Regions from separate parts of the Comamonas sp. CAH-2 genome, predicted to be linked through region 4. Evidence: predicted binding sites of a transcription regulator. Region 4 holds the regulator's gene; each other region holds the start of a gene.
The links. Region 4 encodes FNR, which switches genes on or off when oxygen is low (the NO sensors DNR and NnrR bind a similar motif). Its sites were predicted from a motif close to TTGATNNNNATCAA; they were not measured.
Positions count from the first base shown of each region.

Region 1: azu (azurin) is a predicted target of FNR. The motif match lies at 2,483-2,496, and genes of this name have one in related genera.
Region 2: dsrO (sulfate reduction electron transfer complex DsrMKJOP subunit DsrO) is a predicted target of FNR. The motif match lies at 1,788-1,801, and genes of this name have one in related genera.
Region 3: FYM52_RS10705 (bacteriohemerythrin) is a predicted target of FNR. The motif match lies at 4,508-4,521, and genes of this name have one in related genera.

Region 1 is NZ_VSWF01000017.1:30,819-38,325, reverse strand. Features, by position in the region: gene minC (septum site-determining protein MinC) at 1-479, shown strand, start outside; gene minD (septum site-determining protein MinD) at 545-1,357, shown strand; gene minE (cell division topological specificity factor MinE) at 1,364-1,627, shown strand; gene FYM52_RS11025 (flavin reductase family protein) at 1,709-2,215, opposite strand; gene azu (azurin) at 2,642-3,097, shown strand; gene FYM52_RS11015 (MBL fold metallo-hydrolase) at 3,197-3,835, shown strand; gene FYM52_RS11010 (hypothetical protein) at 3,859-4,068, shown strand; gene FYM52_RS11005 (DASS family sodium-coupled anion symporter) at 4,338-5,846, shown strand; gene FYM52_RS11000 (lactate dehydrogenase) at 5,847-6,797, shown strand; gene FYM52_RS10995 (M48 family metallopeptidase) at 6,886-7,507, opposite strand, start outside.
Region 2 is NZ_VSWF01000001.1:309,766-317,272, reverse strand. Features, by position in the region: gene FYM52_RS01385 (YqjD family protein) at 1-231, opposite strand, end outside; gene FYM52_RS01380 (NAD(P)/FAD-dependent oxidoreductase) at 395-1,504, opposite strand; gene dsrO (sulfate reduction electron transfer complex DsrMKJOP subunit DsrO) at 1,867-2,643, shown strand; gene nrfD (NrfD/PsrC family molybdoenzyme membrane anchor subunit) at 2,655-3,689, shown strand; gene FYM52_RS01365 (tetrathionate reductase subunit A) at 3,812-7,000, shown strand; gene FYM52_RS01360 (EAL domain-containing protein) at 7,097-7,507, opposite strand, start outside.
Region 3 is NZ_VSWF01000016.1:30,950-38,456, forward strand. Features, by position in the region: gene FYM52_RS10690 (anhydro-N-acetylmuramic acid kinase) at 1-945, opposite strand, end outside; gene FYM52_RS10695 (peptidoglycan DD-metalloendopeptidase family protein) at 1,019-2,377, opposite strand; gene tyrS (tyrosine--tRNA ligase) at 2,563-3,795, shown strand; gene FYM52_RS10705 (bacteriohemerythrin) at 3,937-4,389, opposite strand; gene glmU (bifunctional UDP-N-acetylglucosamine diphosphorylase/glucosamine-1-phosphate N-acetyltransferase GlmU) at 4,639-6,078, shown strand; gene FYM52_RS10715 (ATP-binding protein) at 6,085-6,864, shown strand; gene FYM52_RS10720 (Lrp/AsnC family transcriptional regulator) at 6,912-7,427, opposite strand.
Region 4 is NZ_VSWF01000042.1:4,553-12,059, forward strand. Features, by position in the region: gene FYM52_RS16475 (sulfite exporter TauE/SafE family protein) at 124-843, opposite strand; gene hemN (oxygen-independent coproporphyrinogen III oxidase) at 849-2,228, opposite strand; gene fnr (fumarate/nitrate reduction transcriptional regulator Fnr) at 2,433-3,158, shown strand; gene FYM52_RS16490 (hypothetical protein) at 3,230-3,535, opposite strand; gene FYM52_RS16495 (FixH family protein) at 3,782-4,069, opposite strand; gene ccoG (cytochrome c oxidase accessory protein CcoG) at 4,145-5,575, opposite strand; gene ccoP (cytochrome-c oxidase, cbb3-type subunit III) at 5,647-6,561, opposite strand; gene FYM52_RS16510 (cbb3-type cytochrome c oxidase subunit 3) at 6,589-6,726, opposite strand; gene ccoO (cytochrome-c oxidase, cbb3-type subunit II) at 6,740-7,372, opposite strand; gene ccoN (cytochrome-c oxidase, cbb3-type subunit I) at 7,389-7,507, opposite strand, start outside.

The sequences.
Region 1 (7,507 bases), on a different contig from region 4:
CCCATGCGGCAGGCCTGATGCCGGCCCCGGACGCCCAGCCGGCGCGTGCCAAGCCCACGGCGGTGGAGGTGCGCGAGGTGGAAGTCATCCGCGAGGTGCCGGTGGAGGTCGAGGTGGTGCGCGAAGTGCCGGCGCCCGCGCCGAACGCGCTGATCGTGGACAAGCCGCTGCGCTCGGGCCAGCAGGTCTATGCGCGCGGCACCGACCTGGTGGTCATGGCCGTGGTCAGCTACGGCGCCGAAGTCATCGCCGACGGCAATGTCCACGTCTATGCGCCCTTGCGGGGGCGCGCCGTGGCGGGGGCGCGCGGCAACACCGAGGCCCGCATCTTCAGCACCTGCATGGAGCCGCAGCTGCTGTCGATCGCCGGCAACTACCGGGCGCTGGAGACCGACCTGCCCCAGGATATCGCCGGCAAGCCGGCCCAAGCCCGATTAGAGGGTGAAAAGCTGGTGATCGAGCCAATGCGTTTAGCATGAGTGCCATCCGGCAAGCCGATTGAACATTATCCGAACAAGATTCTTCGCGAAGGAACCCTTTGAACATGGCCAAAATCGTCGTAGTGACCTCTGGTAAAGGTGGCGTAGGCAAGACCACCACGAGTGCAAGTTTTGCGTCCGGCTTGGCCCTGTCGGGGCACAAGACGGCGGTGATCGACTTTGACGTCGGCCTGCGCAACCTCGACCTGATCATGGGCTGCGAGCGCCGCGTGGTCTATGACCTGATCAACGTGATCCATGGCGAGGCCAACCTGAACCAGGCCCTGATCAAGGACAAGCAGTGCGACAACCTGTTCGTGCTGGCCGCGTCGCAGACCCGCGACAAGGAAGCGCTGACGCAGGACGGCGTGAAGAAGGTGCTGGACGATCTGGCGGGCATGGGCTTTGAGTTCATCATCTGCGACTCGCCCGCCGGCATCGAAAGCGGCGCGCTGATGGCCATGCACTACGCCGACGAGGCGCTGGTGGTGACCAACCCCGAGGTCTCCTCGGTGCGCGACTCGGACCGCATCCTGGGCATGCTCAGCTCCAAGACCGAAAAGGCGGTCAGTGGCGAGGGCGTGAAGGAGCACCTGCTGATCACGCGCTACAACCCCAACCGTGTCGAAGATGGGCAGATGCTGTCCATCCAGGACATCGAAGACATCTTGCGCATCCCGCTGATCGGCGTGATTCCGGAATCGGAGACCGTGCTGCAGGCTTCCAACCAGGGCGTGCCCGCCGTGCACATGGACGGCTCGGACGTGTCGGAAGCCTACAAGGACGTGGTGGCGCGTTTTCTGGGCGAGGAGCGTCCCATGCGCTTCACCGATGCGCAAAAGCCCGGATTTTTTAAGCGCATCTTTGGCGGGAGGTAAGCAGCCATGTCCATCATTTCTATGTTGCTGGGGGAGAAGAAAAAGTCTGCCTCCGTCGCCAAGGAACGCCTGCAGATCATCCTGGCCCGCGAACGCGTGGGCGGTGGCAGCGGGCAGCCCGACTACCTGCCCGCGCTGCAGCGCGAGCTGATGGCCGTGGTGTCCAAGTACGTCTCCATCAACCCCGAGGACATCAAGGTCCAGCTGGAGCGCCAGGACAACCTGGAAGTGCTGGAAGTGAAGATCGAGCTGCCCGAAGCCGTGCGCTGACCCGCCGCTTCCAGCCCAGCAAAAAACCGCAGGCCCGGTCACGGGTGCTGCGGTTTTTTGATGGAGATGGTGAAGGGCCGCTCAGTCCTGCATGCGGCCGCGGTGGTACAGCAGCGGCGTGGCGTGGGCTGCGTGGCGGCAGGCCAGCACCTCGCCGACCAGGATCAGGTGGTCGCCTTCGCGGTACTGGCTGCGCGCGCGGCATTCGAAGGTGGCCAGAGCCCCCTCCAGCACGGGCACGCCCTGGGCGTTGGGCTGCCAGGCGATGCCGGCAAAGCGGTCCACCCCGCGCTGGGAAAACTGCAGCGCCAGCGGTTTGTCGTGCGCGGCCAGTACGTGGATGGCGTAGTGCGTGCACTGCGCAAACACCGGGTAGCTGCCGGCGTGGCAGCCCAGGCTCCATAGCACCAGGGCGGGTTGCAGCGACACCGAGTTGAAGGAGCTCACCGTCATGCCCACGGGTCGGCCCTGGTCATCCGCCGTCGTCACCACCGTCACGCCCGTGGCGAACTGGCCCAGGGCGTTGCGGAAATCTCGTTCGGTGAAAGCGGCCGCGTCGGGCGGTGCCGCAAGAGAGGGGATATTCACGACAGCGTTGATCTAAGTAGGTGGGAGATTATGCAAACTCTGATAGAGCGCTGTGTGGGTGGGGCTAATGTGCGTGCCGATGCTAGCCGGCCTGGCCGCCCGCGGCGCGGGTGGGCGTCACCTGCGGCACAGGGGTTGTATTTTTTGATAGCTGCCTGCGTTTGATAAATAAGGTTTTCAGATATGCAAATGCCTGAAACGTTGATGGAGCCAGCGCCACCAGCTTCTGCAAATGCAGCAGACAGGGGCTGGGGAGCGCCCTGCGGTTTGATAGGGGTCAAAGGAGGCGCAGCAAACCGCCCCCGCGTTGTGGCACGTACGCCGAACAAGGCGGATTTTGTCCGGGATTGCTTTCAGAATGCCGACAGAAGCAGCGCCGCCGGCGTTGCGCCATCTTTCCTCCCCCTTGATGCAAAGGATGTTTGCGTGAAAAAAATCTGCACGACTGTTGCCCTGCTGGCCCTTGGAAGCCTTGCCACCCCGGTCCTGGCGGCCGACTGCGCCGTCACCATCGAAGGCAATGACCAGATGCAGTTCAACATCAAGAGCGTGGAAGTGCCCAAGTCCTGCACCAGCTTCACCATGACCTTGAAGCACACCGGCAAGATGTCCAAGTCCACCATGGGCCACAACATCGTGCTGGCCACCACGGCCGACACCAACGCCGCGGCCGCCGATGGCCTGAAGGCCGGCGCGGCCAACGAGTACGTCAAGCCCGGCGATGCGCGCGTGCTGGCGTTCACCAAGATGATCGGCGGCGGCGAGACCACCTCGGTGAACCTGGACGTCGCCAAGCTCAAGGCCGGCACCGAGTACACCTACTTCTGCTCCTTCCCGGGCCACTCCTTCATCATGCGCGGCGTGCTCAAGCTGGGCAGCTGAGCGGCGCACCTCACAGAAGGTGGGCCTGCAGCCCGGCGCCCGGCTTTTTTCCGGCCCGGGCTTGGGCACAATCGCAGCAGCCACTTTGCACAGACCGCCATGTTCCAGTACCACACGATTCCTGTCACCGCCTTCCAGCAAAACTGCTCCCTGGTCTGGTGCGACCAGACGCTGGAGGCGGCGGTGATCGACCCCGGTGGCGACATCGACGTCATCGAGTGGGAGCTGGAGCGCCTGGGCCTGCAGCTCAAGGCCATCTGGCTGACGCACGCCCACATCGACCATGCCGGCGCCGTGGCCGAACTGGCGCGCAAGCGCCAGCTGGACATCATCGGCCCGCACGAGGGCGACCGCTTCTGGATCGCCGGCCTGCCCCAGCAGGGCGCCATGTTCGGCTTTCCCCCGGCCGAACCGTTCGAGCCCACGCGCTGGCTGCACGACGGCGACACCGTGGCCATCGGCCAGGAGGTGCTGCAGGTGCGCCACTGCCCGGGCCACACGCCGGGCCACGTGGTCTTCCACGCCCCGCAGGCCGAGCGCTGCTTCGTCGGCGACGTGCTGTTTGCCGGCAGCATCGGTCGCACCGACTTTCCCCAGGGCAACCACCAGCAGCTGATCGACTCCATCGTCCAGCGTCTGTGGCCCATGGGCGATCAGACCGTGTTCATCCCCGGCCACGGCCCGGAAAGCAGCTTCGGGCGTGAACGCCAGACCAACCCCTACGTCGGCAACACCTGATGGGCGCCACGGCGCGCCATTGCTTGCGGTTGCTGGTTGTGGCCGCGGTGATCGGTCTGCTGGTCGTGCCCGCCCTGGCGGCCGGCTGGGCCGCGTGGCAGGGGCAGCCGTGGGTCATGGACTGGCCGCAGTCCCTGCGCCACGCGGCGGTGCTGGGCGCCGTGTTCTGCGGGTTGCGCCTGCTGCTGGCGGGGGCCGGGTGGCTGCTGCGCGCCGTGCTGCGCAGCTACTAAGGTGTACCGAAGTTGGAATGAAAACCAGCGCTGGCGCTCATCCTGTTTGCGCAGAAAGCTCACTTTTCTGATGTTTTCTCGCGCTCGCCAGTGCGGCAGGGCCCGTGCCGGTCGGCGGTGCGCGGGCGTCCGCGAGCAGGTGCGGGCCCGTGAAATTCTTGACGCGGATCAAATCTCGCGCAGAACGCATACGGGTTAATACCTAAGTCTCCCTGCAAGAACTAGCATGGTTGCATCACGTAACGATGCATTGCTTGCGAGGAGTTCCTATGGCGTCTACGCCCGCACCCGAAACCGGTCCCATCACCTCCAGACCGGAACCCGATTCCAATAAAAAACTCGCCTTCCTGCTGCTGGCCCTGGTGCTGTACGGCATCGTGCTGGCCCTGCCGCAGCCGGCCGGCCTCAGCGCCTCGGGCCAGGTGGCCCTGGGCCTGCTGGTGCTGGTCGTGGTGCTGTGGATCAGCGAATGCGTCTCGCCCGCCAACAGCGCGGTGATCCTGACCGGCGCCGCCGTGCTGGGGCTGATGGGCACCTCGCTGACCGAAGGTGGCAAGGTGATGAATTCCTCGGCCGCGCTGACCACCATGCTCAGCGGCTTCTCGTCGACCGCCGTGCTGCTGGTGGCGGCCGCGCTGTTCCTGGCCGTGGCGCTCAAGCACACCGGCCTGGACAAGCGGATTGCGCTGATCGTCATGAGCAAGATCGGCGTCTCGCCAGCCCGCCTGGTGCTGGGCGCGATGATCGTCGGCTTCGTGCTGGCCCTGTTCATCCCCTCGGCCACGGCCCGCGTGGGCGCCGTGATTCCGATCATGATCGGCATCACCGCCGCCCTGGGTCTGGCCGTGAACAGCTCGCTGGGTGCCACCCTGATGATCGTCACCGCCAGTGCCTGCTCCATCTTCAACATGGCGATCAAGACCGGCGCGGCGCAGAACATCATCAGCCTGAACTTCATGCAGCAGGCCTTTGGCCACAACATCACCTGGGGCCAGTGGTTCATCACGGCCCTGCCGTTCACCATCGGCATGTGCGTGGTGCTGTTCTTTGCCGCGATGTGGATCCTGCGTCCCCAGGTGCCCGCCGGCGAGGACATGACCGCCAAGCTGCGCCAGCAACTGGCCGAGCTGGGCCCGGTCAGCGGTTCCGAAAAGCGCCTGATGGCCGTGGCGGCACTGTTGCTGGTGATGTGGTCCACCGAGGGCATGCTGCACCCGTTTGACACCACCACCACCACCCAGATCGGCATTGCCCTGCTGCTGATGCCCAAGATCGGGGTGATGCACTGGTCGCAGGCCGAAAAGCTGGTGCCCTGGGGCACGATCGTGCTGTTCGCCGCCTCCATCTCGCTGGGCAACCTGCTGTCCAAGACCGGCGCCGCCGGCTGGCTGGCGCAGCAGACGCTGGGCCAGATGGGCCTGTCGGCCCTGCCCGTGGTGGGCGTGATTGCCGCGCTGTCGGTGTTCAGCATCGTGCTGCACCTGGGCTTTGCCTCGGCCACCGGCCTGGCCAGCACGCTGATCCCCATCATGATCGCCTTCACGCAGACCCTGCCCGTGAGCCCCGAAACCGCGTTTGGCATCGTCATGATCCAGAGCTTCGTGGTCTCCTTCGGCTTCATCCTGCCCACCAACGCGCCGCAGAACATGCTGTGCTACGGCACCAATGCCTTCAACACCGCGCAGTTCGCCAAGGTCGGCATCGTGGTCACGCTGGCCGGCCTGGGCCTGATCCTGCTGCTGTCCGCCACCCTGTGGCCCGCCATGGGGGTGCTGTAAATGGGGGCACGCATTGGCATCATCGGCGCCGGCCAGGTCGGTGCGGCCGCCGGCTACCTGCTGTCGGCCACGCCGGGCATCAGCCAGATCGTGCTGGTCGACCAGAACGAGGCCCGCGCCGCCGGTGAGGCGGCCGACATCGGCCATGCCGCCGCCTTTGGCACGGCCGCCCGCGTCAGCGAAGGCGACTACGCCGACCTGGCCGGGGCCTCGGTGGTGGTCATCACCGCCGGCGCCAGCCTCAAGCCCGGCCAGACGCGGCTGGAGCTGCTGCAGCAGAACCTGAAGATGACGGACACCATCATCGACCAGGTCCTGAAGGTGGCGCCCGACGCCGTGCTGCTGTTCGCCACCAACCCGGTGGACGTGATGCCCGCCATCGCCGTGCACCGCTACGGCCTGCCGCCGGGCCGCGCGATTGGCACCGGTTGCTCGCTGGACTCCATCCGCTTCCGCGACCGGCTGGCCGACTACCTGGGCGTGGCCTCGCAGTCCGTCCACGCCTATGTGCTGGGCGAGCACGGGGATTCGTCCGTGCCGCACTGGAGCAGCGCCCAGATCGCGGGCATGCCGGTGACGGAGTTTGCCGCCCAGCTGGGCCGGCCCATCGACGCCGCCATGCAGGCGCGGATTGCCGAGGACGTGCGCACCTCGGCCTACCGCATCAAGGCCGGCAAGGGCGTGTCCAACTTCGGCATCGGTGGCTGCATTGCGCGGCTGGTGAAGGCCATCGTCGCCGACGAACAGTCGGTGTTCGCCGTGTCCACCTGCATGCCCGAGTTGCTGGGCGTGCGCGACACCTGCGTGTCCCTGCCCCACCTGATCGGCGCGCGCGGGGCCTCGACCCCGTTCCTGCCCGGTTTGAATGCCCAGGAGACCGAGGCCCTGCGCGCTAGCGCGGCGCTGCTGGCCGGCACGATTGCCGACGGGCTGCAGTCCCTGCAGCGCTGAGCGCAGCCCCTGCGGCCGCGCCCGCAGACACCCCCCACGAAAAGGCCCGCAGATGCGGGCCTTTTTGTTCTGGATGGGGGCGTCGCGCTCAGCGGCGGCGGGCGGCCTCGTACAGGCCGGTGACCCGCGGCACGTTGCGCTGCAGCTCGCGGATGCGCTCGGGGCCGCTGGGGTGGGTGGACAGAAAGGCCAGGCCATTGGCGTTGCTGCCCGTGGCATTGCCCATTTTTTCCCACAGGCTGACGGCAGCGTTCGGGTTGTAGCCCGCGCGCGCGGCGATCTCCAGGCCGACCAGGTCGGCATCGCTTTCATCGTTGCGGCTGAAGCGCAGGCTCAGCAATTGGCCGCCCAGGCGGGCCGCGTAGTTGCCCACATCGCCCAGGCCCAGCAGCTGGGCCCCCAGGGAAATACCCAGGCTGGTGGCGGTGTTCTTGGCCAGCTGTTCGCGCGAGTGCTCGCGCAGGGCGTGGGCCATCTCGTGGCCCATGACCATGGCGATCTCGTCGTCGCTCAGGCGCAGCTTGTCGATGATGCCGGTGAAGAAGGCGATCTTGCCGCCTGGCATGCAGAAAGCGTTGATGTCGTTGCTGCGGATCAGGGCCACCGACCACTGCCACTGCCGGGCGCGCTCGTTCCACGCGGCGGTGTGCGGGATCAGGGCCTGGGCAATGCGTTGCAGGCGCTGGGTCTGCGCATCACCGGCGGGCACC
Region 2 (7,507 bases), on a different contig from region 4:
ATAGCGGTCTGCGGCATAGGCCGCTTCCTTGGCCTGGCGTGCCGCTTCCTGGGCGGCATGCACTGCGGATTCGCGCGCGTGGTAGACGCCGTCGTCCAGCTTCTGGCGCAGCACGTTGATTTGGGGGATGGAGTCCAGGTCCTTGCTGGCCAGCAGGCCGCGCACATCGGTGACCAGCTTTTCCAGATCAGCCTGGGCAGAAGAAACAGTGTCGGAAACAGAAAACGCCATGGTGCACGCCTTTCTTATGGTGGTGGGACAAAGGAAAACGAAGCGGCACGGTGCAGGCCCGCAGGCTGCTGCCGCTCCATGGAAAGCATCTTAGCGAATGCAACGCCCCCCACCAAGCAACGCGGCGCTTGCCGCAGCGCTGGGCCATGCGGGGGCGGCGGCATCAGGGCTGCGACGGCAGGTGTGGCAGCACCGCCTCGGCCACTGCCAGGCAGCTGGTCAGCCCCGGGGATTCGATGCCGAACAGGTTGACCAATCCCGGCACGCCGTGCGTGGCCGGACCCTGGATGCAGAAGTCGGCCGCGGCCTCGTGCGGGCCGGAAATCTTGGGGCGGATGCCCGCATAGCCGGGCGCCAGGCTGCCATCCTGCAGCGCGGGCCAGTACTTGCGCACCTCGGCATAGAAGCCGTCGCCACGCTGCGGGTCCACCTGCAAGTGGCTGGGGTCGTCCACCCATTGCACGTCTGGGCCGAACTTGGCCTGCCCGCCCAGATCCAGCGTCAGGTGCACGCCCAGGCCGGCGGCCTCGGGCACGGGATAGATCAGGTGGCTGAACGGCGCGCGCCCGCTGAGCGTGAAATAGCTGCCCTTGGCGTAATAGGCCGTGGGCACATGGGCGGCGTCCAGCCCCTGGATGCGGGCCGCCACGCCCGGCGCCCACAGGCCCGCGGCGTTCACCACCTCCTGCGCCAGCAGCTCGGTGCCGTCCTCGGTGCGCAGCAGGATGCCGCCGTCTTGCACCTGGGCCGACGCCAGCGGGGACAGCAACGCCACGGCGCCGCCCGCATGTTCCAAATCGCCCTGCAGCGCCAGCATCAGGCCATGGCTGTCGACGATGCCGGTGCTGGGCGACAGCAGCGCGGCGTGGCAGGCCAACGCCGGCTCCAGCGCCTGGGCCTGCTCACGGGTCAGCATCTGCAGATCGTCCACGCCGTTGGCGGCGGCCTTCTGGCGGATCCCCTCCAGCTGCGCCACCTGCTCGGCGCTGGTCGCCACGATCAGCTTGCCACAGCGGCGGAACTCCACCCCGCGCTCGGCGCAGTAGGTGTACAGCAGTTCCTTGCCCCGCACGCACAGCCGGGCCTTGAGCGAGCCGGCCGGGTAATAGATGCCGGCATGGATCACCTCACTGTTGCGCGAGCTGGTGCCCGTGCCAATGGCGTCGGCCGCCTCCAGCACCACCACTTCACGCCCTGTCTGCGCCAGGGCGCGGGCCACGGCCAGCCCTACCACCCCCGCGCCAATGACCACGGTTTGCACCTGATCGACCATGTTCTGTCTCTCCCTTTATTGGTATGGATGCACACGGCCCACCCGCCTGATTCAGGCCGCCGGTGGCGCCGCTGCCGCTTGGCGCCCTTGCGGCGCCAGGGCCCATTCTCGCACCACTGCGGGACCATTTCGGCCAGCTTCAGGCCGTCGCGGCATGGCACCCGAAACGTGTCGCACAGCCCGGTCAGACAGGTTATCGCCGCTTTTAATACTTTCTTAATTCTTACAATAAAAAATAGGAAGTTTTTTGCAAAATTTCAATTAAATCAATAACTTACATTGATTGATGCAAGTCAAACCGGCACCCTGGCAAGGCGTCCAACAATGCCATCACCCAACGATGGATGTGAAAACGATGGCAGATCCCAACCCCTCCCCCCCTGACGCAGAACCAGGGCACCAGCAAACGCACTTTTCTGCAAGAACTGGTGGCCCTGGCCACCACCTTCGGCCTGGCCGGAACCGCCCAGGCGGCCCTGCCGGGTGACCCTGGTTTCCAGCCAGCACGTCGCCCGGGCATGCCGGGCAAGCGCTTTGGCATGCTGGTGGACATGCGCAAGTGCATCGGCTGCCAGGCCTGCACGGTGAGCTGCTCGGTCGAGAACCAGCCGCCGATTGGCCAGTTCCGTACCACCGTGCTGCAGTACGAGGTGGAACAACCCGGCGGCAGCGCCCCCGCCATGGTCAGCCTGCCCCGGCTGTGCAACCACTGTGACGAGCCGCCCTGCGTGCCCGTGTGCCCCGTGCAGGCCACCTTCCAGCGCACCGACGGCATCGTGCTGGTGGACAACGAGCGCTGCGTGGGCTGCGGTTACTGCGTGCAGGCCTGCCCCTACGACGCGCGCTTCATCAACCACGAGACGCAGACCGCCGACAAGTGCACCTTCTGCGAGCACCGGCTGGAGGCCGGGCTGCTGCCCGCCTGCGTGGAAAGCTGCGTGGGCGGGGCCCGCGTGATCGGCGACCTGAACGACCCGCACAGCGCCATCAACCAGCGCATGGCCGAGCACCAGGACGAGCTCAAGGTGCTCAAGCCCGAGATGAACACCGCCCCGCGCGTGTTCTACATCGGCCTGCCCGAGGCCTTTGTCCACGGCATCGACGGCCAGGCCAGCGTGCGCCTGGTGGCTGAACATTGAAGGAGCCCACGATGCAGATCATTGAACTCCTGACCCCCGCCTACGAAGCCGCCTGGCTGCCCTGGGCCGTGCAGTATTTCTTTCTGGTGGGCGTGGCCACGGGCGCAGCCCTGCTGGCCTGCGCCTGCGTGTTCGGCGCACCCGGCAGCCCCAGCCAGCGTGTGCTGCCCGCCCTGCTGCTGACCCTGGCGGTCAGCGTGGTCGCCGCCCCCGTGTCGCTGCTGGCCGACCTGCACCAGCCGGCCCGCTTCTGGCACTTCTACGCGCACTTCACGCCCTGGTCGTGGATGTCCGTGGGGGCGCTGCTGCTGCCGGTGTTCGTCACCCTCAGCGTGGCCCTGCTGGCCAGCTGGTGGCTGGGCCGCCCGGGCTGGATGCGCGCCATCGCCCCGCTGCTGGTGCTGTCGGCGCTGAGCATCACGGTCTACACCGGCGCGGAAATGATGGTGATCCGCTCGCGGCCACTGTGGAACACGCTGTGGGTGCCCCTCAACCTGGCCCTGACCGGCTGGCTGGCCACCGTCGGCTGCACCCTGGTGCTGGAACGCTTTCTGCCCACCCCACTGCGCGCCGGCCACGCCGGCCTGCAACTGCTGCGCACCCTGGCGCTGGCCCTGGCAGCACTGCTGGTGCTGGTGGCGCTGGCCTGGGCCCTCAGCGGCCTGCTGGGCCACAACGCCTCGTTCAACGCGGCCCTGCGCCTGTGGCAGGACTTCCCGGTATGGCGCCTGACCCTGCTGGGCTCGGCCGTGTTCGGGGCCCTGGTGCTGGGGGCGCTGCTGCGCGGCCAGCACCGCCTGCATGCCCGGGGCTACACGCTGGTGCTGGGCCTGGGGCTGGCGGCCAGTGCCTGGGCGTTCCGCTGGGCGCTGTTCATGGGCGTGCAGGGCGTGCCCAAGTTCGGCGCGGGACTGTACCTGTACCACATGCCCCTGGGCGGCGACGGCCTGCTGGGCATGGTGGGCGTGGCGGGGCTGTGCGTGGCCCTGGTGGCCCTGACCACCTGGGCACTGGAGCTGTTCCCGGCCCGCCGCACCGCCGCCTGAGGGCGCTTCGCCCATTTACATCCAATTGGCATTTCACCCAGTATTGACGGGCGCCAGAAGCTATCAAAACAGATAGCCCTACTCGCTGGCGCCTGCCTTCTCTGCAGCTGCAAGGGCAGACCATGACCGACAAACAACATCCCCCCACACACACCGAAGAAACCGATGCCGCCCGCCGCCGCCTGCTGCTGCGTGGCGGGGCCGTGGCCGGTGGCCTGGCCGCGTTTGCCGCCGGCTATGGCGAAACCCTGGCCCGCGGCGCCAAGGGCCTGGTGGCCGGCACCTCCGGCACCAGCACGGCCAGCGCCACGCGCGGCAACTCGCTGACCCCAGAATTCCGCATCGACCCCGCCACCGGCCAGCTGAGCACCCAGCCCGGCCAGGTGGTCAGCCCCTCGTCCTGCCTGGGCTGCTGGACCCAGTGCGGTGTGCGCCTGCGCGTGGACAGCGCCAGCAACCAGATCCTGCGTATTGCCGGCAACCCCTACCACCCGCTGGCCACCACCAACCCCGCGCCCATGGAAACCCCGGTGCGCGAGGTCTATGCCATGCTGGGCGGCGACAACGGCCTGGAAGGGCGCGCCACCAGCTGCGCCCGCGGCTCGGCCATGCTGGCGCACCAGACCGCACCGCACCGCGTGCTGGCCCCGCTCAAGCGCGTGGGCCCGCGCGGCGCCGGCCGGTGGCAGAGCATTTCGCTGGAACAGCTGGTCAAGGAAATCAGCGAAGGCGGCGACCTGTTCGGCGAAGGCCATGTGGAGGGCCTGGCGGCCATCCGCGACACGCGCACGCTGATCGATCCCGAGAACCCCGAGTACGGCCCCAAGGCCAACCAGCTGCTGGTGACCGATGCCTCCAATGAAGGCCGTACCCCGCTGATCAACCGCTTTGCACGCCAGGCCTTTGGCACGGTGAACGTGGCCAACCACGGCGCGTACTGCGGCCAAAGCTACCGCGTGGGCACGGCGGCGGCGCTGGGCGACATCCCCGGCATGCCCCACGGCAAGCCGGACTGGAAGCACTCGCGCTTCGGCCTGTTCATCGGCACGGCGCCGGCCCAGGCGGGCAACCCCTTCCAGCGCCAGGGCCGCGAGCTGGCCGAGGCCCGCTCACGCAAGGAGCAGACCTACCGCTACGTGGTGGTCTCGCCCGTGCTGCCCACCTCCTCCAGCCTGGCTGCCGGTGACAACAACCGCTGGCTGCCCATCAAGCCGGCCACCGACCTGGCCCTGGCCATGGCGCTGATCCGCTGGATCATCGACCACGAGCGCTACGACGCCCAGTTCCTCACGCAACCCGGCCCGGCCGCCATGGCTGCCGCAGGCGAGGCCAGCTGGAGCAACGCCACCCACCTGCTGATCAACGACCCCCAACACCCGCGCTATGGCCAGTTCCTGCGCGGGGCCGACCTGGGACTGTCCATGCCCGAGCCGGTGGACGAAAAGGCCCCGGCCGAAGACGTCTATGTGGTGCAGGTGGCCGATGGCAATGGCGGCTTCAAGCTGGTGCCCCACACCGTGGCCCAGCCGGCGGAGCTGGTGGTGGAGCGCGCATTCACCCCGCTGCAGGCAGTCGACGCAACCCAAGCACCCGCGCCCATCGCCGTGTGCACCGCCTTCGTCAAGCTGCGCGAGGAAGCGCGCCGCAAGACGCTGCTGGAATACGCCGAGCTGTGCGGCGTACCGGTGCAGGACATCGAAGAGCTGGCGCGCGAGTTCACCAGCCACGGCAAGCAGGCCGTGGCCAACTCCCACGGTGGCACCATGAGCGGGGCGGGCTTTTACACCGCCTACGCCATCGCCATGCTGAACAACCTGATCGGCAACCTCAACGTCAAGGGCGGCTGGGTGATGGATGCCGGGCCTTTCGGCCCCTTCGGCCCCGGCCCGCGCTACAACTTCGCGCAGTTCCCGGGCGCGGTCAAGCCCACCGGCGTGACCTTGTCGCGCACCCGCTTCCCGTACGAGAAGACCAGCGAGTTCCAGCGCAAGAAGGCCGCGGGCGAGAACCCCTACCCCGCCAAGGCCCCGTGGTACCCGGCCCCAGGTGGCCTGTCCAGCGAGATGCTGGCCGCCGGCCTGCTGGGCTATCCCTACCCGGTCAAGGCCTGGATCAACCACATGAGCAATCCCATGTACGCGATCGCCGGCTTCGAGAACACGCTGGCCGAGGCCATCAAAGACCCGAAGAAGCTGCCGCTGTTCGTGTCCATCGACCCCTTCATCAACGAGACCTCGGCCCTGGCCGACTACATCGTCCCCGACACCGTCACCTACGAAAGCTGGGGCATCGGCGCGCCCTGGGCCGATGTGATTGCCAAGAGCAGCACCGTGCGCTGGCCCACCGTGGAGGCGGCCACCGCCAAGACGGCCGACGGCCGCCCTGTCAGCTTCGAGAGCTTCGTGTTTGCACTGGCCCGGCAACTGCAGCTGCCCGGTTTTGGCAAGCACGCCATGTCCACCAAGGACGGCCAGCCGCTGGACCTGGACAACGCGGAAGACTTCTACCTGCGCGGCATGTGCAACATCGCCTACCAGGCGGGCCGGCCTGTGCCCGAGGCCAGCGACGATGACATCGCCCTGACCGGGCTGGGCCGCTGGATGCCCGCGCTGGAACAGCGCCTCCAGCCCGAGGAAGTGCGCCGCGTGGCCATGGTGATGAGCCGGGGTGGCCGCTTCGACAAGGTGGACGATGCCTGGAAGGGCGACCAGCTCAAGCAGGCTGCCAAGTTCCCCGTGCAGCTGTGGCACGAGGGGCTGGCCAAGATGCGCCACTCCATGACCGGCGAGCGCTATGTGGGCTGCCCCACCTGGTACCCCACCCGCTTCGCCGACGGCAGCAGCATGCGCGAACACTTCCCCACGCAGGACTGGCCGCTGAGCATGAGCAGCTACAAGTCCAACCTGATGAGCAGCATGTCGATCGCCGCGCCGCGCCTGCGCCAGGTGCACCCGCACAACCCCATCAGCCTGCACAAGGCCGATGCGGCCAAGCTGGGGATTGCCAATGGCGACAGGATCGAGGTGCGCACGCCCGGTGCCCGCCTGGAGGGCGTGGCCCTGGTGCGCGAGGGCATTGCCCAGGACGCGATTGCCATCGAGTACGGCTATGGCCACAAGCAGCTGGGGGCCGTGGCCCACACCGTGGATGGCCAGCCCACCCACGCCAACCCGCAGCACGCCAACGGCGTGAACCTGAACCACCTGGGCTTTGCCGACCCCACGCGTCCCGCCAAGGACAATGTGTGGATCGACTGGGTCTCCGGCGCCGTGGTGCGGCAGGGGCTGCCGGTGCGGGTGCGCAAGCTCTGACAGGGCTCGGCGGCAGGCCGTGCCACACAGTCCGCCCACCGGCCATGCCGGTGGGCTTTTTTTACGGTGGCCCGCCCTGGGGGCCAGCCGCGGCACTCACTCCTGCACGGCGGAGTTCAAGCTGCGGTAATGCGCTTCCAGCATCTGCTGGAATTCGTGGGCGGGAATCGGCCGAGAATACAGGTAGCCCTGGGCGTAATCGCAGCCCATCTCTTTGAGCAGATCGCGCTGCTGCTCCGTCTCCACACCCTCGGCAATCACCTTCAGCCCGACCTTGTGGGCCATCATGATGATGGCCTCGCACAAGGCCTGGGTCTCGTTGCCCGGAGCCAGGTTGCTGGTGAAGGACTTGTCGATCTTCAGGTAATCGATGTCAAACTTGGTCAGGTAGGACAGCGAGGAATACCCGGTGCCGAAATCATCGATGGCCACCTGGATGCCGGCGTCGCGGAAGGCCAGCAGCTTCTCCTCGATGAACGGTTCCTGCCGCAGCAGCAAGCCCTCGGT
Region 3 (7,507 bases), on a different contig from region 4:
CTGGCGCATCAGCTCGGTATTCAATGCGCCGCCCCCGCAGACCAGCAAGCGGCCGCGGGCCCCCGCGTGGCGCCGCACCGCATCGGCACAGCTGTGGGCGGTCAGCGCGGTCAACGTGGCCTGGACATCCTGGGCCGGGATCTCGACGGCCACGCGCTGCAGCTGCGCCTGCAGCCAGTGCGGGTTAAACAGGTCGCGCCCGGTGCTCTTGGGGGGCGGTTGCTGCAGAAAAGGTTCGGCCAGCAACTGCTGCAGCAAGGCCGGGTGCACCTGACCGCCGGCGGCCCAGCGGCCCTGGTCGTCATAGGCCGCGCCCGTGTGCTGCAGGCACCACCAGTCCATCAGCGCGTTGCCGGGGCCGCAGTCAAAGCCAATGATGGCCGCATCGGCCTGGGTGCTGGGCGGCAGGATGCTGAGGTTGGCAATCCCGCCGATGTTGAGCACCACCGTGGTGGCCTGCGCATCGGCGAAGACGCCCTGGTGAAAGGCCGGGACCAGGGGCGCCCCCTGGCCGGCGGCCGCCACATCGCGGCTGCGCAGGTCGGCGACCACGGTGATGCCCGTGGCTTCGGCCAGCAGCGCGGGGTTTTGCAGTTGCAGGGTGTAGCCCGTGCCGTCGTGCAGCTGGGGCTGGTGGCGCACGGTCTGGCCGTGGGCACCAATCGCCCGGATCGCGCTGGGGGGCAGGTCGGCCTGCTGCAACAGCTGCTGCACCACCACGGCATAGGCGCGGCTGACCGCGTTGCCGGCCAGGGCGGCACGGTGCAGCTCGTTGAGGCCGTCGGGGCTGTTCAAGGCCAGCAGCTCCTGGCGCAAAGGGGTTGGGAAAGGCTGGCTGGCGTAGGCCAGGACCTGCAATGGCTGGTCCGCCTGCCAGCGCACCAGCACGCCATCGACACCGTCGAGGGAGGTGCCCGACATCAGGCCAATAAAGTGTTCAGGCATCGTCATACGCTGCATTCGGGAAAAGAAAAGGGCCTCACGCTGGAGGCCCTGGGGAGTCACTGCGCGCAGCGGCTTATTGTGCGCTGGCTTGACGGATCTGCTCGGCAGAAGCCAGTTGCATGTGCATGAATTCGGCGTGCTGCTTGAACTGCTGGCGCACCTTGGCGGAAATTTCGTTCGCTTCGCTCTTGGCGATCACGGTCTGGGGATCCTGGTGGACGCCGTTGACACGGAACTCGAAGTGCAGGTGCGGACCGGTGGCCCAGCCTGTCGCGCCCACTGCGCCAATCGACTGGCCTTGTTCCACGGGCTGCCCCTTCTTGACGTCAATGCGGCTCAGGTGGGCGTAGACGGTGACATGGCTGCTGTTGCTGTGCTTGATGAACACCACATTGCCAAAACCGTTTTGCCAGCCTGCAAACTCAACCACGCCGTCGCCCACGGTACGTACCTTGGTGCCGGTGGCGGCGGCAAAGTCCGTCCCCAGGTGCTTGCGCCAGGTGTTGTGGATGGGGTGCATGCGCATGGCAAAGCCGCTGCTGACGCGCGAGAACTCCACGGGGGAGCTCAGGTAGGCGCGGCGCAAGCTGGAGCCGTCCATGGCGTAGTAGGAGCCACGCTTGCCGGGCTCCTGGAACCACATGGCCTGGTACAGCTTGTCGCGGTTGTGGAATTCTGCGGCCAGCACGCGGCCCGAGCGCAGGAATTCGCCGTCGGCTTCCAGGGTTTCGTAGATGACGGAGAAGCGGTCACCCTTGTGCAAGCGGTGGAAATTGACCTCTTCAAAGATGTCGGCGATCTGCACGGCCACGGCATCGGGCAGGCCGGCGGCATCGGTCGCGGCGAACAGGCTGCTGTGGATGGTGCCACCCGCCAAGCGGGTGCTGGTGGTCAGTGGTGCGCTGGACACGGTGGCGCTGAACTTGCCGTTGGCATCGCGCTCCAGCACCAGGCGCTCGAAGTTCTGGCTGGTTTCGTCCTGGATCCAGCGCACGGTCAGCTTGCGCAACTGGTGGTCGTTGCTGGCTTCGGCGGAGACCAGGCGGCCATTGCGGCTGAACAGGTGCTGGCGGGCCAGCTCATTGCTGCGCAGGAAGGCGGAGGCGCCCGGATCGGCAATGCCCAGGCGCTGCAGCAAGGACTCGGCGGTGTCGCTGGCGCGGGTGTAGTCGGTGCGATAGAGCGAGAAATCGTTGAGGTCCGTCAGGTCCGCCAACGTACTGCCTTCCACCAACGAGGGGACGGTCTGCGTGAGTGTGCGAACCGGCAGTTCAGCGGGGTCTGGACCCAGCGAGGCCACAGCAAACGCGCCGCCGCCTGCGCTGAGCATGAGGGCGGCGATGGCTGCGGTGAGTCGCTTGGGGTGTCGCTGAATGGACCGGGCCAGCTGTGCAAGCAAAGCACTGCCGGCAGAAACTAGGCTGTTATTCAAAACATGGTTCCCGGAAGTGGCGCGTACCCTGAGAAGACAAACGACCATGTGAGTGACGGGATACGCTTTCTGTCAGCATAGTTGCCATTGCGCTGTATGCCAATGGCCGGCCGACTAGAATTCGTCACTGCAATCGAGCCCGAAGTATAGCGGGGGCAATACCCCCCGTGCTGGAAAAAACCCTTATGAATCAAAATGCTGTTACAACATACCCGGTCACCGAGGCTGTAAGACAAGCGCTTGAAGTCACGTTGCGTGGTGTGGATGAGCTGCTGCCCCAGGAGGAATGGGCACAGAAACTGGCGCGTTCGGAGGCCACGGGCGTGCCTTTGCGCATCAAGTTGGGGCTGGATCCTACGGCGCCGGACATTCATCTGGGGCATACGGTGGTGCTGAATAAGATGCGCCAGCTGCAAGATCTGGGCCACCAGGTGATCTTTCTGATCGGCGACTTCACCACGCTGATCGGCGACCCCTCGGGCCGCAACTCCACCCGCCCGCCGCTGACGGCCGAGCAGATCAAGGTGAACGCCGAGACCTATTACACCCAGGCCGCCAAGGTGCTGGACCCGGCCAAGACCGAGGTGCGCTACAACAGCGAATGGTGTGACCAGCTGGGCGCGCGCGGCATGATCCAGCTGTCAGCCAAGTACACCGTGGCCCGCATGATGGAGCGCAACGACTTCCACACGCGCTTCACCGAAGGCAGCTCCATCAGCCTGCACGAGTTCCTGTACCCGCTGCTGCAAGGCTATGACTCGGTGGCGCTGCAGGCCGACCTGGAACTGGGCGGTACGGACCAGAAGTTCAACCTGATGATGGGGCGCCATCTGCAGGCTGAATATGGGCAGGCGCAGCAGTGCGTGCTCACCATGCCGCTGCTGGTGGGCCTGGACGGCGTGCACAAGATGTCCAAGTCCAAGAACAACTACATCGGTATCACCGAGGATGCCAACACCATGTTCGCCAAGGTGCTGTCGATCTCGGACGACCTGATGTGGGACTGGTACACCCTGCTGTCCTTCCAGAGCCTGGAACACATCGCCCAGCTGAAGGCCGAGATTGCCGCTGGCGGCAACCCCAAGCACGCCAAGGTGGCCCTGGCCAAGGAAATCACCACGCGCTTCCACAGCGCGGCGGCGGCCGATGCGGCCGAGCAGGATTTCATCAACCGCTCCAAGGGTGGCATTCCCGACGACATCCCCGAGCTGAGCCTGTCCGGCGCGCCCCTGGGCATCGGCGCTTTGCTCAAGCAGGCCAACCTGGCGCCCTCGACCAGCGAAGCCAACCGCCTGATCGATGGCGGCGGCGTGCGCGTGGATGGCAACGTGGTCAGCGACCGCGGCCTGAAGCTGGACGCCGGCACCTTCGTGGTGCAGGTGGGGAAGCGCAAGTTCGCGCGTGTGACGCTGGCGTGATGCGCGGGGCGCCCTGGGGCCCCGGGTGTGCGGCAGAAGGCGGTATCTGGAAGCAGGTGCCGCCTTGTTTTTTTCAAAACCAGGAGCGGTTGGCGCTGGCTGAAAAAGGTGTTCAAGGTCTTTGGCCTTGGAAAGTGCCGTTCAGCAAACGCTGGGTGCTTCGCTGGTGATAGCGCCCGGTGCACCCGCCTGGGCGATGGCCGCCTGCAAAAAGGGCACGTAGGCGCGGTCCTCCAGCAGGATGTGGTGTAGCAGCCAGTGCTTGAGAAAGGCCATGGCCTTCAGGTCCACCTCTTCCCCGGCCTCGAAACGCAGCAGCCAGTGCATGGCCTGGGTGGTGAACTGGCCATGCTCGGCCGTGTGCGCCGTCGCCTGCGGGTAGCCGTAGCGCTGGAACATGACCTCTTCCTCGATGAAGTGGTTGTGCGTGTACTCGACCAGGCCCTCCAGCACCTCGCCGACCACCGCGCGGTCCGGGATGGGGTTGTCGAGTTCGTCGTGCAGGGCGTTGATCAGCGCCACCAGGTGCTGGTGCTGGTCGTCAACATGGGGGATGCCCAGCATCAAGTCGCTGGACCACGGCATGAAGGTCATGGGCTCTCCGAATCGGTGAAACATGGGGTGGGGTGGCCCTGCGGCGCACAACGCCTGCCCAGGATGCATAAAGTGCCGGCGCCTTCCAATGGGGGCAGGGCGCTGGCGCAGCGTCTGTCTGACGGACATCAAACGCCGGGCGGCGCGGTGTGGGCTGCGTCCCACGGGACGGTCGCGGCGGCCGGGCGCGTGATAATCGAAGACCATCGCCAGCGCTGGTCTGGCTTCACTGTGAGTTGATTGCGTCCCATGTCCCTGAATGCACTCCCCCTGGATATCGTCGTCATGGCTGCCGGCAAAGGCACCCGCATGAAAAGCCGCACCCCCAAGGTGCTGCAAAAGCTGGCGGGGCGGGCCTTGCTGCAGCACGTGCTGGACACGGCGCAGCAGTTGCAGGCGCGCTCGGCCGTGGTGGTGACGGGCCATGGCGCTGCAGAAGTGGAAGCAGTCATCACCGGCGCAGCGCGGGCTGACAGTCATTTGGACCTGAAGTTCGTGCGCCAGGAACCTCAGCTGGGCACGGGCCACGCCGTGCAGCAGGCCGTGCCGGTGCTGGCGCGCGACGGCATGGTCGTCATCCTGTCGGGCGACGTGCCGCTGACCCAGGCCGACACGCTGGCCGCGCTGGTCGACGCCGCTGCGGGCCAGCGCATGGCGCTGCTGACGGTGTCGCTGGACAACCCCACGGGCTATGGCCGCATCGTGCGCAATGCCGCCGGCACGGTGCAGCGCATCGTGGAGCAAAAGGACGCCAGCGAGGCCGAGCGTGCCATCACCGAGGTCTACAGCGGCATCATGGCCGTGCCGGCCCAGCGCCTGGCGCAGTGGCTGGGCCAGTTGAACAACCACAACGCCCAGGCCGAGTACTACCTGACCGACATCGTCGCCATGGCCGTGGCCGACGGGGTGGAGGTGGTGGCACACCGCATCACCGACGCGGTGCAGGTCGCCGGCGTGAACAGCCCCTTGCAACTGGCCGAGCTGGAGCGTGCCCATCAACTGCGCGCAGCCCATGCCCTGATGGAGCAGGGCGTGCGCCTGGCCGACCCGGCGCGCCTGGACCTGCGCGACGACGTGCGCGGCACGCCGGCGCAGTTGCGCTGCGGTCAGGATGTGGAGATCGACGTGGGCTGCATCTTCACCGGCCGGGTGGAGGTGGGCGAGGGCGTGCGCATTGGTGCCTACTGCCACATCAGCAATGCCCAGATCGCCGCCGGCGCGGTGATCCACCCCTTCACCCACATCGACGGCGAGAAGCTGGGTGCTAGCGTGGGCGAGGGGGCGTTGGTCGGCCCGTTTGCCCGCCTGCGCCCCGGCGCCGAGCTGGGCCGCGAGGTGCACATCGGCAACTTTGTCGAGGTCAAGAACTCGACCCTGGCCGACGGCGCCAAGGCCAACCACCTGGCCTACCTGGGCGATGCCACGGTGGGTGAGCGCGTGAACTACGGCGCCGGCAGCATCACCGCCAACTACGACGGCGTCAACAAGCACCGCACCGTGATCGAGGCCGATGTGCACGTGGGCAGCAACTGCGTGCTGGTGGCGCCGGTGACCCTGGGCGCGGGTGGCACCGTGGGCGGTGGCTCGACCATCACCAAGAACACCCCGCCCGGCACCCTGAACGTGGCGCGCGGCAAGCAGGTGTCGATTGCCAACTGGCAGCGCCCCACCAAGCAGCCCAAGGCCTGAGGCGCCATGCACCCCGTGTTGCCGTCGACCCTGGAGGAGGCCCAGGCCGTGATTGCGCGCCAGCAGCAAGAGCTGGCGCAGTTGCAGGGCGCGCACGAGGCCTGGATGCGTGCCGTGGCGCACGATCTGCGTGCGCCGCTGCGGCATGTGCTGTCGTTCGCCCCGCTGCTGCGCGAATCGGTGGAGGAACTGGCGGCGGCTGCGCCCCAGGCCGCCGACGCCGTGGCCGATGCGCGCGAGTTCACCACCACCATGGAGCAGTCGGCGCGCAAGATGTCGGCCATGCTGGACGGCATGGCCCAGGTCTCGCACGCGGCGCGGGCGCCCTTGGCCCTGGGCCTGATCGACTGGGGCGTGGTGGCCCGGCATGTGGCGCAGCGCTGGCAGGCGACGCACCCGCAGGTGCAGTGGTCGCTGCCCGAGGCCCCGGTGCCCGTGATGGCCGACGCCGCGGCGCTGCAGGCCCTGACCGAGGCGGTGCTGCACAACGCGGTCAAGTTCTCGGCCCGCCAGGCGCAGCCCGTGGTCCGTCTCAGCGCCCAGCCCCTGGACGATGGCTGGTGGCGCCTGCAGGTGCAGGACCATGGCGTGGGCTTTGACCGCCAGCGTGCCCAGCACCTGGGGGAGCTGTTCCAGCGCATGCACCGGGACGCAGAATTTCCCGGGGTCGGCTGTGGCCTGGCCCTGGTGCAGACCGTGGCGCAGCGCCATGGGGCGCGGCTGGCCATCGAGGCCCAGCCGCAGGCCGGCTGCACCGTGTGCATCGATTGGCCGGGCGCACTCTGAATTTGTGCCGAAAGTGGTTGTGACGCGCTTGTTGCCTGCGCAGGCAGCTATGGGTTTTGTGGCGCCAGCGGCGGCAGGTGCGGGCTGAACTTGGCCCGCCGGGTGGCAAAGAAGCTCTTCACATTGCGCACATTGCCCTGGGCGGTGAACAGCCGCTGCGACAGCGCCAGGTAGGCCGGCATGTCGCGGCAGGCGACGACCAGCACGAAATCAGGCCCGGGCGAGACGCGCCAGCACTGCTGCACCCCATCCTCGGCCACGGCCAGGGCCTCGAATGCCTGCAGCGCTTCGGCGTGCTGGCGCTCCAGCGTCACCTCAATCAGGGCCTGCAGCCCGTGGCCGACCAGCGGGGCCAGCACCTCAGGGCGCACGATGGCGACCTGGCGCTCGATCAGCCCCAGCGCATGCAGGCGGCGCACCCGGCGCAGGCAGGTCGGGGGCGAGATGTGCAGCAGCTCGGCCAGGCGCAGATTGCTTTGCCCCGCGTCGCGCTGCAGCAGGTCCAGCAACTGCAGATCGGTCAGGTCCAGGCTGCCATCAGGTGTTTGAATTTCATATTTCATTGAAAATTGGAATTAAATTTCTTGAATGATTTTTGATGAAATTTAATTTCTGAAACTGTGAAAAATAGATCATAAGTTTT
Region 4 (7,507 bases):
TGCTTGGCCAGGCCGCCTGAATTGGCGCCCGAATAGCTTTGGCATGCTTGGTTGTTCATATGCACAGTGGTCCTGCAACTGCTGCAACTGCTGCAACATGGTGCCGGAGGCGCCGCCTGCCACCTAGCGGCACCACATGGCGGGGGTAAAGATCAGATCCATCCAGAGCGCCCACAGCGACACCGCCACCAGCATCAGACCGGCCACGCGGGTGCCCCACTCTGCCCGCCAGCGGCGCACCCGCCCACTGAGCCAGCGCCACGCGTACGGTGCCAACCACAGCCACAACCCGCCCCCCACGGCAAACGCCACCATGCTGCCAGCCCCTGCCACAGCACCACCACTCAGGGCGGCCACCAGCACGGCGGAATAAAGCAGGCCGCATGGCATCAGCGCCCACGCAATACCCGCCAGCAGCCCCCCGCCGGGCAACGCCAGCACGGGTTGGACCTTGGCCCAGGCCGCACGGCCAGCGCGCTCCAGCCATGCCGGCTGCTGTCCCTGAAACACCATGAGCAAACCCCAGGCCAGAATCAGCAGATGCATCAGCACCCACACCGGGTGCAGCAAGGAGGTACGGTCAGAGAACCAAGCCACCTGCTCCATCGCCAGGGCGGCCACCGCCCCCAGCATGCCGTAACCCAGCAAACGCCCGGTGTGGAATTGCAGGGCCGCCCAGCCAGGCACGCCGCGGGACGACGCCACAGCGGCGCCGGCATGCAGGCGCACGGCATGGGCCTGCCCCTGGATGACGGCATGGCAGGGTGCGGCACACATGGCAAGACAATGGGGCCCACCCACGAGCCCCATGAAAAATGCCGTCCAAAGCAGAGAAAGCGCCATAAGGATCAGATGATCCGCGAAAACCTGGCCCGGTTGCGGTCTGCCTGCAAATAACGGTCAAACACCAGGGCGACGCCGCGCACGAAGAACCACCCCTTCTCGGTCACCTTGATGCAGTCGTCCTGGATTTCCACCAGGCCTTCTTCTTGCTGGCTTTCGAGTGCAGCGATTTCCGCCGCGAAATACTGCGGGAAGTCGATCAGCCATGCGTTGTTGATCGACTCGAACAGCACCTCGCCCTGGCACATGATGGTCATGATCACGGCGCGGCGGATCAAGTCATCGCGCGTCAGCGCCAGACCGCGCACCACGGGCAGGCGTCCCTGGTCCAGCAGGTCGTAATACTCTTCCAGCGTCTTGGCGTTCTGGCTGTAGGTGGCGCCTACGCGGCCGATCGCCGAAACCCCCAGCGCAATCAGATCGCAATCCGGCTGGGTGCTGTAGCCCTGGAAGTTGCGATGCAGTCGCCCCTGGCGCTTGGCCACTGCCAGCGCATCCTCAGGCAAGGCAAAGTGGTCCATGCCCACATACACGTAGCCCGCATCAATGAAACTGGCGATGGCCGCCGAGAGCATGTTCACCTTGTCTGGCGCAGGTGGCAAGTCCTGCTGCAGGATGCGGCGCTGGGCCTTGAAACGCTCGGGCAAGTGGGCGTACGCATACAAGGCAATGCGATCCGGGCGCAGCTGTGCCACCTGTTGCAGCGTGCGCGCAAACGATTGCGCGTTCTGCTTGGGCAGGCCATAAATCAGGTCCACATTGATGGACTGGAATCCCAATTCGCGCGCAGCGGCCACCAGATCGAACACCTGCTCGGCGGGCTGCTCGCGGTGCACGGCCTTTTGCACATCGGGATCGAAGTCCTGCACGCCGAAACTCAGGCGGTTGAAGCCAACTTCCTTGAGCACAGCCAGGCGCTCGCGCGTCACCGTGCGCGGGTCCACCTCGATGGAATACTCGCCAGCAGGATCAAAGGCGAAACGCTCGCGCAGCATCTGCCACAGCTCACGCAGCTCGTCATCGGACAGGAACGTGGGCGTTCCTCCGCCGACATGGAACTGGCTGACCACCTGCCCCCGCCCGCAGTGCTGCAGGTGCAGATCGACCTCGCGCTCCAGATAGCGCATGTACGTGGCAGCACGCTCATGGTGCTTGGTCACGATCTTGTTGCACGCGCAGTAATAGCACAGCGATTCGCAAAACGGGATGTGCACATACAGCGACATCGGCTGCTTGGCAGCCGCAGCGACTTTGCGTTGCTTCAGAGCCAAGATATAGTCGCTATCACCAAACGCTTCCACAAACCTGTCTGCTGTGGGGTAAGAGGTATAGCGTGGACCAGGTACGTCGTAACGACGCAGGAGTTCGGGTGTGACGACAGTCATGAATCTTTTTTCCTTGATTGTTAGACTGTGCACCAATGGCCCGCAACCATCCTTGACGTGAATCAAGAGGTCTGCGATCAAGCAATGCCACAATTTTGACAAGCATCATTCACCGCAATCCCAGTTGTAACAGCTTCTTTTTTACCGACCTTTAACGCACCGCGTGACCCGCAAGAATGCCTGCACCACGCCGCGTCCGAGTACATGACCCCTCCAACCATCAAAGTCACCTGTTCCAACTGCAACCTGCGCGAGCTGTGCATGCCTGTGGGGCTGAGTGAGCAGCAGTTGCAGCGCATCGACGAAATTGTGGCCACCCGCCGCAAGGTCAAGCGCGGCGGCACCCTGTTCCGCAACGGGGAGCCCTTCACATCGCTGTATGCCATCCGCACAGGCTTTTTCAAGACCTGCGTGGCTACCGAAGATGGTCGCGACCAGGTGACAGGCTTCCAGATGGCCGGCGAGATCATTGGCCTGGATGGCATCGTGCATGACCACCACACCTGCGATGCGGTGGCCCTGGAAGATGCCGAAGTGTGCGTGATGCCGTTTGACGGGCTGGAGGAGGTGTCGCGCGAAGTGACGGCCCTGCAGACCCACGTGCACAAGGTCATGAGCCGCGAAATCGTGCGCGAGCACGGTGTGATGCTGCTGCTGGGCAGCATGCGCGCCGAAGAACGCCTGGCGGCCTTCATCCTAAATCTGGTGCAGCGCCTGCACGCACGCGGCTTCTCGTCGTCGGAACTGGTGCTGCGCATGACGCGCGAAGAGATCGGCAGCTACCTGGGCCTGAAGCTGGAGACGGTCAGCCGCACTTTCTCGAAGTTCGTCGAAGAAGGCATGGTGGAAGTCAAACAGCGCCACGTGCGCATTCTGGATACTGCCGCGCTGCAACGCTTGGTCAACAGCCACCAGGACTGCAACAAGTAACCACCTGCCGCTGCCTCAGCGCAGGTACACGAAAAAAGGCCTCTCTGGATTTGCAGGGAGGCCTTTTTACTTCACGCGTTGTTGGGATAGCAGGCTTGCAGCCGCTCGGGATCACCAAGCCCGGCCGACGGCGCCTGGGCTTGGGCATTGACCGCGGCGCTGGGCAGGGCCAGCACCATGGTCATCCAGCCGGCCACGGCGAAGACCGCCCAGAACGCAAAGAATGCCAGGGTGTAGATGGCCGTGCGCGACAACTCCACCGCCTGCCCCATCCACAGCATGTCGTGCGGGTCAAACGCCGCGAAAACCAGCATCTCCATCACGCCGGCCGCCACAAAGGCCGGCCAGCCAATCCACATCCAGCGTCGTGTCCACATAAAAGCACTCCTTCGCAAGGGGTTGTGCATAAATTGTGTCCACAGGCACTGCACCCTGGTTGTGGGACAAACACTGAATAAAAAAACATAGCTGCCAGCGCTTGATTCCATTGAATTTCAAATAATTTTCTATTTGAAACCTACTGATTACATGCGCCAGCAGCTATGTTTTAAGCCAATCCCCTCTGCGCGGTCATGCCCCCCGTGCTGCCGAGAACAGCACAAACGGCCTGTCAGCACGCCGCATCACTTGGGTGCCAGGTTGGGCAAATCGTCCGCAGGGGTGGCGGCATGGTTGCGCACCGCGTGCGCAGGCGCATGGCTTTTGTCCGGGTTGCGCAATTGCTCGTTGATGTTCACGCCCTTCTGGTAATAGTCGGGGTCCACAACCGGGTCCGCGCCACGCGTGGCAATGACCAAGGTGACAATGCCCGCCACCACCACAATGGCAGGACCTGCCAGCACCAGCCACACATGGCCGAATTTCCACCAGGGAGCGGTCGAGACTTCGGGCTTCATTTCAGCTTGAGACATCCTAGACTTTCTGAGAGATAAACACACATTGCGCACAATGCCCAACGGCAGCGTGCGCCAGACCAGCAATCACCATCAACGCGGCACCACGAACACCGATTTTTCGGACACACGACCCTCGCCGCTGCGCGCATCGATATCGAACACGATGTGGTGCGAACCGGGCTCCGCCACCCCGTAGGGGATCTGCACCCGCACGGCCACGCCGCGCGTCTGGGCGGGCAGCACTTCAACCTCGCCCCCCTCGACCAGTTCGATCCCGTTGAGCCCATGCACCTGCACATGGTAGGTCTGGGTGGCCTCGGTGGCGTTCATGACCTGCAGCCGATAGACATTCTCGAGCTTGCCACCGGCCACGATCCGGGCCAGCGAGGCTCGGTCACGGATCACGTCCACCTTCAACGGCTCGCGCAGCGCCATGCTCACCACCATCGCCACCGACAGGCCGACCAGAACCGCACCGTAAATCAGCACCCGAGGACGGGCGATGCGCCGCAGGATCTGGGAGCGTGGCCAGCGCTGGGTAACGGCGTTTTGCGTCGTCAAGCGGATCAGGCCCCGCGGGTAATGCATGTTGTCCATCACGTTGTTGCACGCATCGATGCACAAGCCACAGCCGATGCACTCGTACTGCAGGCCGTTGCGGATGTCGATGCCCACCGGGCAGACCTGGACACAGAGCTTGCAGTCGATGCAGTCGCCCAGTCCCTGGGACTTGTAATCCGCATCCTTCTTGCGCGGACCGCGCGCTTCACCGCGCACGGTGTCATAGCTGACCACCAGCGTGTCCTTGTCAAACATCGCGCTCTGGAAGCGCGCGTAGGGACACATGTACTTGCAGACCTGCTCGCGCATGTAGCCGGCATTGCCATAGGTGGCAAAACCGTAGAACAGCACCCAGAAAATCTGCCAGCCACCTTGCAGGGCCAGCAGCTCGCTGCCCAGCTCGCGGATGGGCACAAAGTAGCCCACAAAGGTGAAGCCGGTCCACAAGGCAAACGCCACCCACAGCAATTGCTTGAGCGATTTTTTCCAAACCTTCTCCCAGGTCCAGCCGGCCTGGTCGAGACGGATGCGCGCACTGCGGTCACCTTCGACCTTGTGCTCGATCCACATGAAGATTTCCGTGTACACCGTCTGCGGGCAGGTGAAGCCGCACCACAGGCGCCCGGCCACGGCCGTGAACAGGAACAGGGCCAGTGCACTGATGATCAGCAGCCCCGTGAGGTAGATGAAGTCCTGCGGGTACAGCACGTAGCCGAACAGGTAAAAGCGCCGCGCGCCCAGATCGAACAGCACCATCTGGCGCTGCCCCCAATCCAGCCAGGGCAGGCCGTAGAACAGCAGCTGCGTGGCCCACACCATCAGCCAGCGCCAGCGCATGAAGGTCCCGCTGATGGAGCGCGGATAGATTTTCTTATGCGCTTCGTAAAACGAGACAGATTTTTCCTGGCTTTCCGCTTTGATAGGAATGACTTTTTGCGGTTTCTTTTGCTCGGAACTCATGAATTACGCTCCCCTAATCGCACCAAATAAAAAGGCGGCACACAGTGCCGCCTTTTGGATCGCCACAACGATCAGTTAGCCGCTGCGGGCTTGTGTGACAAACCCCAGACATAGGCGGTCAGAACGTCGATCTGGGCAGGGGTCAGCTTCTTGTCCTGCGCAGGCATTTCGTTCATCTTGCCATTGTTGATCATGTCCACAATCGCCTGTTCGCCCCAACCGTGAAGCCAGATGTCATCGGTCAGGTTAGGCGCGCCGAGCATGGTGTTGCCCTTGCCGTCCATGCCGTGGCAGGCTGCGCAAGCGGTGAACTTGGACTTGCCCAGCGAAGCCTTCAGCGAGTCATGGGGGCTGCCGGACAGGCTCAGAACATAGTGGGCCAGGTTGCGCACATCGTCGGGAGAACCCACGGCTTCGGCCTGGGGAGGCATCATGCCGATACGACCCTGGGTGATGGTTTGCTTGATGTTCTCAGGCGCGCCACCGTGCAGCCAATCGTTGTCGGCCAGGTTCGGGAAGCTCTTGCTGCCGCGGGCATCGGAGCCGTGGCATTGCGCGCAGTTGTTCATGAACAAACGCTCGCCGATGGCCATGGCCTGGCTGTCCTTGGACACATCTTCCGTGCTCATGGCCGTGAAGCGTGCATACAGCGGCTCCAGCTCGGCCTTGGCTTTTTCCACCTCGGCTTCGTAGGCACCCACTTGGCTCCATTGCAGCTTGCCGGCATAAGTACCCAGACCAGGATAAGCCGTCAGGTACAGCAGACCAAAGATGATGGTGATCACGAACATCCAGACCCACCAGCGTGGCATGGGGTTGTTCAGTTCACGCAGGTCTTCGTCCCAGACGTGGCCGGTGGTGTTTTCCTCATCGGAAACCACCTTCTTGCGGGCGGTAATGACCAGGAGCACCAAGCAGCCGACGATGCCGGCTAAGGTAATGCCTGCGACATAGACCGACCAGAAATTGTTTATGAAATCGCTCATGGGATGTTCTCGTTCTGGTGGAGAGAATCAGTCTTGTTGGAAAGGCAGCTGCGCCGCCTCATCAAAGCGGGCCTGGTTACGGCGGGCATACGCCCACCACCAGATGCCTAGGAAACACGCCAGCGATGCCAACGTCGCAACAATGCGCATGGTGGTGATATCCATAACCCGCTCCTTCTTACTTCAGCGCAGTGCCCAGACCCTGCAGGTAAGCAATCAATGCTTCCATTTCGGTCTTGCCCTTGATCTGCTCCGCTGCACCGGCGATTTGCTCGTCGGTATAGGGAACACCCACTGTCCGCAGCGCAGACATGCGCTGGGCCACCACGGTGTGATCCACCAGGTTCTTTTGCAGCCATGGGTACTCGGGCATGTTGGACTCAGGCACCAGATCACGAGGGTTGTTCAAGTGGATACGGTGCCATTCATCGCTGTACTTGCCGCCCACGCGGTGCAGGTCAGGACCGGTACGCTTGGAGCCCCACTGGAAGGGGTGGTCGTACACGAACTCACCCGCCACCGAGTAGTGGCCGTAGCGCATGGTTTCTGCGCGGAAAGGACGGATCATCTGGGAGTGGCAGTTGTAGCAACCCTCACGCAGATAGACGTCGCGCCCCATCAGTTGCAGTGGAGGGTAGGGCTCCACGCCCTGCACCGCCTCGGTCGTCGACTTTTGGAAAAACAGGGGAACGATTTCCACCAGCCCCCCCACCGCCACCACCAGCAAGATCAAGACGATCATCAAGAAATTGCTGGTTTCCACTTTCTCGTGGGTGAAGCCACCAGAGGCCTTGTTGTTGTTTGCAGACATTTCAGACTCCTAGTACTCAGGCGTGGGCAGGATGCACTGCAGGCACAGCCACCTTCACGGCGCGGCCAGACGCAGCGGTCTTCAACACGTTCCAGGCCATGATCAACATGCCGACCAAGTACAGAAGGCCACCGA